2 regions of the Mesorhizobium sp. M0601 genome follow, and region 2 is predicted to be linked to the other one. Evidence: predicted binding sites of a transcription regulator. Region 2 holds the regulator's gene; the other holds the start of a gene.
What was found. The regulator PhoB, encoded in region 2, activates phosphate uptake and scavenging genes when phosphate is short. The targets are predictions, from matches to a motif close to TGTCATNNANCTGTCAT.

Region 1 (5,195 bases), on a different contig from region 2:
TCGGCATACGGCATCGGCCTATCCTCTGTATTTGCGTCACGCCAGCAGGCGCTGCTGAAGCCGCTGGCGGACAATTCCGGGCCAGCGATCGATGAACTCATCGCAACGCTGCGCAAAGCCGTCATCGACGAACTCGCCGCGCAAGGCATCAGCGAAGACGCGGTCGTCTCGAGACCGGTGCTGCAGATCCGCTACGACGCCACCGATACCGCGCTGCCTGTGAACTTCGGGCACGGCTCGATTGCGCAGGCCAAGGCGGACTTCGAATCGGCGCACAAGGCACAGTTCGGTTTCGTCTATGACGACAAGCCGATGATCGTTGAGTCGATCGGCGTCGAAGGTACCGATACCGGCGGCACCGGCCGCGACGAAAGCAATTCAGTTGTTGAATACATGGCCGCAAATCCTTCCGGGAACCGGAAAATCTTTGTCGACGGCGTCTGGCGCGACGCCGGCATTTTCCCTCGCGAAACGCTGAAGCCTGGTAACAAGATCGCCGGCCCCGCTTTGATCATCGAGCCTAACCAGACCATCGTCGTCGAGCCGGGCTGGCAGGCCGAGATCACCGCCAAGAACCACGTATTGATGCGGCGCGTCGAGAAGAAGCGCCGACACGCCGCACTCGGCACCGAAGCCGATCCGGTGATGCTGGAGGTTTTCAACAACCTGTTCATGTCGATCGCCGAGCAGATGGGCGTGACGCTGCAGAACACCGCCTATTCGGTCAATATCAAGGAGCGCCTCGACTTCTCCTGTGCCGTTTTCGACCGGAATGGCGCGCTGGTCGCCAACGCGCCGCATATGCCGGTGCATCTCGGCTCGATGGACCGCTCGGTGGAAACCATCATCCGGCTCAACTCCGGCGACATCCGTCCCGGCGACGTCTTTGCGCTGAACGCGCCTTACAATGGCGGCACCCATCTGCCTGATATCACAGTGGTGACGCCGGTGTTTTCCCTCCCCCTTGAGGGGAGGGTGGCCGCGAAGCGGCCGGTTGGGGTCCTCGCAGAAGGCACCACAAGTGCGTCGAGCACTGCCGCAACGACCCCCTCCGGCGGCTTCGCCGCCACCTCCCCCACAAGGGGGGAGATCGGCCAATCGCCGAAGATCCTCTTCTACGTCGCCTCGCGTGGCCATCATGCCGACATCGGCGGCACCGCGCCCGGCTCGATGACGCCGCTTGCCACAACCGTCGACGAGGAAGGCGTGCTGTTTGACAATTTCCGCATCGTCGATCGCGGCCGGTTCCGCGAGAAGGACCTGGAGACGCTGCTCACCGACCACCCCTACCCGGCGCGCAATCCGCACCAGAACATCGCCGACCTCAAGGCGCAGATCGCCGCGAACGAAAAGGGCGTCGCCGAGCTGCGCAAGATGGTCGCGCATTTCGGCCTCGATGTGGTCGAAGCCTATATGGGCCATGTCCAGGACAATGCCGCCGAAAGCGTGCGCCGCGTTCTGGAGCGGCTGCCCGACAGTTCGGAATACGAATATCCGACCGACACCGGCCAAATGATCAAGGTGAAGATATCGGTCGACCGGCGGAAGCGCGAAGCGACCGTCGACTTCACCGGAACGTCGCCGGTGATGAAGAACAATTTCAATGCGCCAGAGCCAGTCGCCCGTGCCGCGGTGCTTTATGCCTTTCGCGTCATGGTCGAAGACAACATCCCGATGAATGCCGGATGTCTGCGGCCGATCAACATCATCATTCCCGACGGCTCGATGCTGAAACCCGCCTATCCCGCGGCGGTCGTCGCCGGTAATGTCGAGACCTCGCAACACGTCACCAACGCGCTGTTCGGCGCCATGGGCGCGATGGCCAATGCGCAAGGCACGATGAACAATCTCACCTTCGGCAACAAGCAGTATCAGTATTACGAGACGATCTGCTCGGGCTCGCCGGCCGGCCGGATGAACGACGGCCGCGGTTTTGCCGGCACCTCCGGCGTCCACACCCATATGACCAATTCGCGCCTGACCGATCCGGAAGTGCTGGAACTGCGTTTCCCGGTATTGCTCGAGGATTTTCATATCCGCGTAGGCTCCGGCGGCGAAGGCAAATGGAATGCCGGCGACGGCACCAGGCGCACCATCCGCTTCCTCGAAAAAATGGAATGCGCCATCCTGTCCTCGCATCGCAACCGCCCGCCGCGGGGACTGGACGGAGGCGGCGATGGCGAGGCCGGTTCGACCAAGGTCCGCCGCAAGACCGGCGCGATCGAGACGCTGAAAGCCTGCGATCAGACCATCCTCGACGCTGGCGAGGCGGTCATCGTGACGACGCCGACCCCAGGTGGATTTGGCAAGTCGTAACGCGCAAGTGTAACGCGCAAGATAAGATGATATCGGCCGCCTAGGCAGGGCAAGGTGGGAAAACGGCGGGCACGATTGCGCAAGCTATGGAAAGCAGGGGCCTATGGAAAGCAGGGGGCTGAGAGCGATCCGGCGGGACCAAACCGACCGTGGGCCAAAAAGGGTTGCGGGCGCAATTTCGATGTCGGCGGGCGGATCAAACCCTCAAGGGCGAAGAGCAGCTTCGCCATTCTATACCAAAGACTTCCAGGACCGATGAGGACTTAGCACCCATATGGATGAGTATACGCGCCTCCCGAACTATGATCCAGATTTCTGTCGAAGGGTTGCTAAGTGGGGAGCTATAGTCTGTTTTTTGGGAGTTGTTGTGGAGGCCTTCATCTTTTCGCTGGTCGACCCAGCGCGAAGTAGTTGCCCTGGGTGGATCATTCACGGCGGGCAACCCATACCGCTAAAGATGATATTCGCACTGACGCTTTTTCCTGCATTTTGGGCTTGCTTCGTTTTTCTAAGATGGAAACATTTTTCTAAGACGATGCATGCTGCCGCTACAGGTAATTATGTGCCGCCCTTATCAAAACTCTTAGGTCATCCCAAGATCGATCCGTTCACATTCCCTCATGATCAAGTGTTTCGAACGGTGATCGTGCTGTGGTGCATATTCTGCACAAGCCCTCTTTGGTTGATGCTCACTTTCTGTACAAATACATTTAGCTATCTTGGTTTCAACCGCTGACAAACTCATGAAAACTGCGACACCGGAACCGACATTTGGGGATGCTCGCCTGCCTCTACGGATTGATCGTAGATTCATGAACTACGATTCGACTGGCCCTCGATTTTCCAGCCAAATTCGCTGCCAAGTAAGGTTGTGCCAAGGCACCACCTAATTTTGCGCGCCACAGCAATGCTTGAGCCGGCGTCAACAGGCTGTCACTGGCCTGTCATCACCCTGCGCTACCGGCTTGCGCCAAAGCAAACGGGGAATCGCCTTGCCATGACGGACATTTCTGGGGACCTGGTTTTTCGCCGCGGCAAGGAAGTCGGCAAGGCCGTCTACCAGAACCGCCCGCTGTCGAAAGCCGGCATCTCCGAGCGCCTGTTCGCCTTCCTGTTCTCCGGCCTCGTCTATCCGCAGATCTGGGAAGACCCCGAAATCGACATGGACGCGATGCAGCTCGGGACGGGCCACCGCATCGTCACCATTGCCTCCGGCGGCTGTAACATCCTTGCCTATCTCACCCGCTCGCCGGAAAGGATCGATGCCGTCGACCTCAACGCTGCCCATATCGCGCTGAACCGCATGAAGCTCGAAGCCGTCCGTCACCTGCCGTCGCAGGGCGACCTGTTCCGTTTCTTCGGCGCGGCTGAGACCGGGCACAATTCACAGGCCTACGATCGCTTCATCGCACCGCATCTCGACCCGGTCAGCCGCCATTATTGGGAGCGCCGCAACTGGCGCGGCCGTCGCCGCATCGCTGTCTTCGACCGCAATTTCTACCAGACCGGCCTGCTTGGCCTGTTCATCGCCATAGGCCACCGCACCGCAAAATTCTTCGGCGTCGACCCGGCCGGCATCATGGACGCTAAGAGCATCGCCGATCAGCGCCGCTTCTTTGACGAAGAGCTGGCGCCGGTCTTCGAAAAACCGCTGCTGAAATGGGCGACCTCGCGAAAAGCCTCGCTGTTCGGCCTCGGCATTCCGCCGGCCCAGTACGATTCGCTGATCACCTCGGGTGACGGCACCATGGCCAGCGTGCTGAAGGCACGACTGGAAAAGCTCGCCTGCGATTTTCCGCTGAAGACCAATTATTTCGCCTGGCAGGCTTTCGCCCGCCGCTACCCTGATCCGGGCGAGGCCGCCCTGCCCGCCTATCTCGAAAAGCGCAACTACAAGACGATCCGCAACAATGTCGATCGCGTTGCCATCCACCACGCCAATCTGATCGAGTTCCTTGCCGGCAAGGATGCCGGCTCGGTGGATCGCTTCGTGCTGCTCGATGCACAGGACTGGATGACCGACCACCAGCTCAATGGTTTGTGGGCCGAGATCACCCGAACCGCCTCCACCGGCGCCCGCGTCATCTTCCGTACCGCCGCGGAACCCAGCCTGCTGCCCGGCCGCGTCTCGAATTCGCTGCTCGACCAGTGGCGCTACGAGAACGACGCCTCGCGCGAGTTTTCGGCGCGCGACCGCTCGGCCATCTATGGTGGCTTCCATCTCTATGTGAAGCGGTCCGCATGAGCACGACCGAATTGCCGGCCAGCCATGCCGAGCTGATGGACGGCGTCTACCGCTGGCAGCGTCATATCTACGACCTGACCCGCAAATACTATCTGCTCGGCCGCGACCGGCTTATCGCCGGACTGGATGTGCCGGCCGGCGGCACCGTGCTCGAGCTCGGCTGCGGCACCGGCCGCAACATCATCCTCGCCGCCCGCCGCTATCCCGGCGCGCGCCTCTTCGGCCTCGATATTTCGGCCGAGATGCTGGAGACGGCGACTGCCGCCCTCGCGCGCGAAGGCCTCTCCGGCCGCGTCACGCTGGCGCGCGGCGATGCCACGAATTTCGACGCGAAAGCGCTGTTCGGCGTCGAAAGTTTCGACCGCGTCTTTGTCTCATATTCGCTGTCGATGATCCCCGGCTGGGAAAAGACGGTATCCGCGGCTCTTGCTGCTCTGTCACCGGGCGGCTCGCTGCATGTCGTCGATTTTGGCCAGCAGGAAGCCTTGCCCAGCTGGTTCCGCAAGCTGTTGCGCGGCTGGCTGAAAAAATTCCATGTCGAGCCGCGTGAAGTCCTGCGCGACGTCCTGGAATCGGAATCTGCGAGAGTTGGTGCAAGCCTTCGATTCAGAACACTTTATCGCGGCTACAGCTG
Region 2 (5,195 bases):
GCATAGCGGTCGAGCTGTTGGCCGGCATTCCTTCGATCATCTACGGCATCTGGGGCCTGTTCGTGTTCGCGCCGTTCCTGCAGACGACGATACAGCCCTTCATCATCAACATCTTCCACGGCGTGCCGGGACTATCCAGCCTTTTCGCCGGCCCTCCTTACGGCATCGGCCTTCTGACCTCGGCGCTGATCCTCGCCATCATGGTGCTGCCCTTCATCACCTCGATCACCAAGGACGTCTTCGATACGGTGCCGGCGGTGCTGAAGGAATCGGCCTATGGCATCGGTTGCACGACCTGGGAAGTGACCCGGCGCGTGGTCATTCCCTATACCCGCATCGGTATCATGGGCGGCGTCATGCTTGGCCTCGGCCGGGCACTCGGCGAAACCATGGCGGTGACTTTCGTCATCGGCAACGCACATCGCATCAGTGCCTCCCTGTTCGCGCCGGGCACGACGATCTCGGCGACCATCGCCAATGAATTCACCGAGGCCGACGGCGACCTCTACACCTCCTCGCTGGTTTCGCTCGGCCTGATCCTCTTCGTCATCACCTTCCTGATCCTCGCCGCCGCCCGCTATATGCTGATGCGGATCGACGCCCGTACGGGAGCCTGACCGATGTCGACATCCTCATCGCTCCACAGCCGCCGCAAAGCCAGGAATTCGGTGATGATGGCGCTTTGCGTCGTCGCCGCCGGCATCGGGCTTGCCTGGCTGGCGCTCATTCTCGGCGCGTTGGTCTATAAGGGCACAGCCGGGCTTTCGCTCGCGGTCTTCACCGAGATGACGCCACCACCGGGCGAGGCCGGCGGCTTGCTCAATGCCATCACGGGCAGCCTGCTGATGACGATCATCGCCGTTGTCGTCGGCACGCCGATCGGCGTGCTGGCGGGAACCTACATGGCCGAGTATGGACGCTTTTCGCGCATCACCACCGTCGTCCGCTTCATCAACGACATCCTGTTGTCGGCGCCGTCGATCATCATAGGCTTGTTTGTCTATGAGCTGATGGTGCGGCCAATGGGACATTTCTCGGCCATTGCCGGCGCCGTTGCGCTTGCCATCCTGGTCATTCCGGTGGTCGTGCGCACCACTGAAGACATGCTCAACCTGGTGCCGAACGCGTTGCGTGAAGCCGGTGCCGCGATCGGCGCGCCGCGCTGGGTGGTGATCCGTTCGGTCGCCTACCGCGCCGCATTGTCCGGCATCGTCACCGGCATATTGCTGGCGATAGCACGCATTTCCGGCGAGACGGCGCCGCTGCTCTTCACCGCGCTCAATAACCAGTTCTGGAGCAGCAATATCAACGCGCCGATGGCCAGCCTGCCGGTGACCATCTTCCAGTTCGCTCTCAGCCCTTACGAGGAATGGCAGCAACTGGCGTGGACCGGCGCACTCATAATCACCCTGACGGTTCTGGGCTTGAGCATCCTCGCCCGCAGCCTTACCGGACGCAGAGAGGACAGATGACACAGATGTTGTCCCCAGACATGACGATGGCCGAAACGGTCGCCGAGAAGACGAAGATCGAGGTCAAGAATCTCAACTTCTACTACGGCCAGAGCAAGGCGCTGAAGGACATCAGCCTGTCGCTGCCTGAGCGCAGTGTCACGGCCTTCATCGGCCCTTCGGGCTGCGGGAAATCGACGCTGCTGCGTGTATTCAACCGCATCTATGAGCTCTACCCAAAACAGACGGCCGAGGGCCAGGTGCTGCTCGACGGCAAGAACATTCTCGACCGGTCGCAGGATCTCAACCTCCTCAGGACCAAGATCGGCATGGTGTTCCAGAAGCCGACGCCGTTCCCGATGTCGATCTACGAGAACATCGCCTTCGGCGTCAGGCTCTACGAGAACCTCGGCAAGTCCGAGATGGACGGCCGCGTCGAACAGGCGTTGAAGCGCGCCGCGCTGTGGAGCGAGGTCAAGGACAAGCTCAACGCCAGCGGCTTGAGCCTATCCGGCGGGCAGCAGCAGCGGCTCTGTATCGCCCGCACCGTGGCCGTGAAGCCGGAAGTCATTCTGCTCGACGAACCGGCTTCGGCCCTCGACCCGCTGTCGACTGCCAAGATCGAGGAACTGATCGACGAATTGCAAGCCGACTACACGATCGTCATCGTCACCCACAACATGCAGCAGGCGGCGCGCGTGTCGCGCCAGACGGCCTTCATGTATCTGGGTGAACTGGTCGAGTTCGACCGGACCGAGAAGATCTTCACGTCGCCCCGCGAGAAGCGCACGCAGGACTACATCACTGGCCGCTTCGGCTGAGCCGTTCCGATCATGCATATGAGGACAGGACCATGGGCGAACACACAGTCGCTTCTTTCGACGAGGATCTCGAGCAGATCAGCAAGCTGATCCGCGACATGGCCGACCTCGCCGGTTCGATGGTCGGCGGGGCGACCAAGGCCCTGTTGAATTCCGACAACGTGCTGGCGCAACGCGTCGTTTCCGACGACGCCATCATGGATGCGCGTCAACGCGAATTGGACGACCGCGCCATCACCCTGATCGCCAAACGCCAGCCGATGGCCCACGATCTTCGCCATGTGGTCGGAGCGATCCGCATGGCGGGCGACCTCGAACGCATCGGCGACCTTGCCAAGAATATCGCCAAGCGCGTGAGTGCGGTCGGCCTCAGCGCCACGCCGCGGGACCTGTCGCATTCCATCGACGCGATGGCGCAGCTGGTTCTCATCCAGGTGCAGGGTGTCATCGAGGAATATGCTGCAGGCGATGCGGCCGCGTTGGCCAAGCTGCGTGCCGCCGACGAGCGCATCGACGTCAAATACACGTCCGTGTTCCGCGAGCTGTTGACCTACATGATGGAAGATCCGCGCAACATCACCGCTTGCACGCACCTGCTGTTCTGCGCCAAGAATCTGGAGCGGATCGGCGACCATGTCACCAACATCGCCGAAAATGCGTATTATGTGCTGACCGGCGAGCAATTGCCGGTCAATCGTCCGAAGCAGGACGAAACGACAATGTCCGCACCGGTGACATGATGGGGGTGCCCAGCCGATGATCGCACCACGCATAATGGTGGTGGAGGACGAGGAGCCGTTGGGTGTGCTGCTCCGCTACAATCTCGAATCCGAAGGCTACCAGGTCGAGGTGGTGACACGCGGCGACGAAGCCGAGATCCGTTTGCAGGAGAATGTGCCCGACCTTTTGGTGCTCGACTGGATGATACCAGCGGTTTCCGGCATCGAGCTCTGTCGTCGGTTGCGGGTGCGCCCCGAAACCGAGCGGCTGCCGATCATCATGCTGACCGCGCGCGGCGAGGAGAGCGACCGGGTGCGCGGTCTTTCGACCGGCGCCGACGACTATCTGGTCAAGCCGTTTTCGACACCGGAATTCATGGCCAGGGTCAAGGCGCTGCTGCGGCGCGCCAAGCCGGAAGTGCTGTCCAGCGTGCTGAAGGTCGGCGACATCGTGCTCGATCGCGAATCGCACAGGGTCTATCGCAAGAAGAGCGAAATCAGGCTCGGGCCGACCGAATTCCGGCTGCTCGAGTTCATGATGCGGCATCCGGGCCGTGTCTTCTCGCGCAGCCAGTTACTCGATAATGTCTGGGGGGAGACAATCTACATCGACGAACGCACCGTCGACGTGCATGTCGGGCGGCTGCGCAAAGCCGTCAACAACGGCCGGATGCCGGATGTCATCCGCACCATCCGCGGCGCCGGCTATGCGATCAGGGAAGATTGACCCGCCTGGTCAGGCTACGTTCTTTCTGACGCTGGGCCTCATTTGCGCGCCCGGCGCGAAAATCTCCTGGTCGACGAAGCTTAACGCCCGCATCGCGCAGCCTTCGCGGATCAGAGGCAATTCGTTCGGCTCTGTATCGAAGGAGATCGAGCCTGAATGCTGGCCGCCGGCGGTCTGGGCGATTGCCTTCCGCAAGGCCGGCTCGATCAGATCGAAGGCGGCGGCACTGGCGCCGACCATCGCCACCGGTGCCGGATCGATCAGCGCGAACAGCGAGCCGAGACCGAAACCCAGCGCTTCGCCGGCCTTGCGGTAGGCCTCGCGTTCCGGCCCATCTTTCTCGCGCGCCCGGGCCGCCAGTGCGCGCATGTCGGCGTCGCTGACATCGGCGACCGGTTCGCTGTCTTCGCTCATCTGCCTGGCGTTGCGCCAGATGGCGTAGTTGCCGGCATACGCCTCGATGCAGCCGCGCCGCCCGCAACGGCAGAGCGCGCCGCCCGGACGATGGATCATGTGGCCAAATTCGCCGCCCGAGGAATGCGTCCCGGTGAACAGTTCGCCCTTCAGCACCAGCCCCATGCCGATGCCATGCGAAAGCAGGATGGCGATGAAGTCATCGCGATAGCGATCCGGATTGCGCCAGCGCAAAGCCACCGCCATCATGTTGCAGTCGTTCTCCACCGTTGCCGGGATGCCGAATTCGTCCTCCAGCATATCGGCAAAGGCGATGTCGGTCTGCGGCGTGATCGGCGACCACAGCATGGCGCGTGCAGGGGAGTCGGTAATGCCCTGAATCGCCAGGGCGATGCGGGCGACACTGCGGACGTCAAGATCTGGATCCTGCAGCCGGCGCCGGACGATGGCCATGCATTCACGGATCAGCTCGTCGCGCGGCATAGTCAGCGTGTCCAGCCGGCGCTGTTCCTCGGCGACCACCTGTCCCGTATAGTCGATAATGGCGGCCGAAAGGAAATTCAGCGACAACACCACGGTCAGCACCGCCGCCGCTTCCGGGTTGAGGGCGAGGCCGACTTGCGGACGACCGCGTTTCAACGAAACGGGCTCACTTGGCTTGCTCTCGGCGAGGATGCCTTCCCGTATCAGGTCGGAAGAAATCGCCGATATGGTCGAATGACTGAGGCCGGTGGTAGCTGCGATCTCAGTACGCGATGGCTGGCCGGCCCGGCGCACCGCCGAGATCACCATCGCCCGGTTGCGCCGGCGCAAATCGTCATGGCGGATTCCGACCGACATTGTTTTGCTTTCCTCCCGGTTGCCGCGGCCGCTCATGAACCGGAAGCCGTCGGTAATGTCCGACAAATAGTGTCGGATGAGGCAAATAGTGTCAGATGCAGGTGGCGCTGTCATCGTTTATTCCGACGCTCGAAAAAACTCGCAGAGTCATCAAAATCCATCAGAATCGATGTTGACAGCAGCCGGAGATCGGGCCAGTATTTTTTCGAGGCTCGAAAAAATT

Region 1: a site for PhoB is predicted at 3,248-3,264, ahead of NKI41_RS05480 (BtaA family protein). Genes of this name have one in related genera too.

What each region holds. Positions count from the first base shown of each region.
Region 1 covers NZ_JAMYQK010000003.1:279,801-284,995, forward strand. Annotated here, with positions in the region: gene NKI41_RS05475 (hydantoinase B/oxoprolinase family protein) at 1-2,316, shown strand, start outside; gene NKI41_RS05480 (BtaA family protein) at 3,314-4,561, shown strand; gene NKI41_RS05485 (class I SAM-dependent methyltransferase) at 4,558-5,195, shown strand, end outside.
Region 2 covers NZ_JAMYQK010000043.1:15,633-20,827, reverse strand. Annotated here, with positions in the region: gene pstC (phosphate ABC transporter permease subunit PstC) at 1-617, shown strand, start outside; gene pstA (phosphate ABC transporter permease PstA) at 621-1,472, shown strand; gene pstB (phosphate ABC transporter ATP-binding protein PstB) at 1,469-2,272, shown strand; gene phoU (phosphate signaling complex protein PhoU) at 2,305-3,012, shown strand; gene phoB (phosphate regulon transcriptional regulator PhoB) at 3,029-3,718, shown strand; gene NKI41_RS27510 (ROK family protein) at 3,728-4,972, opposite strand.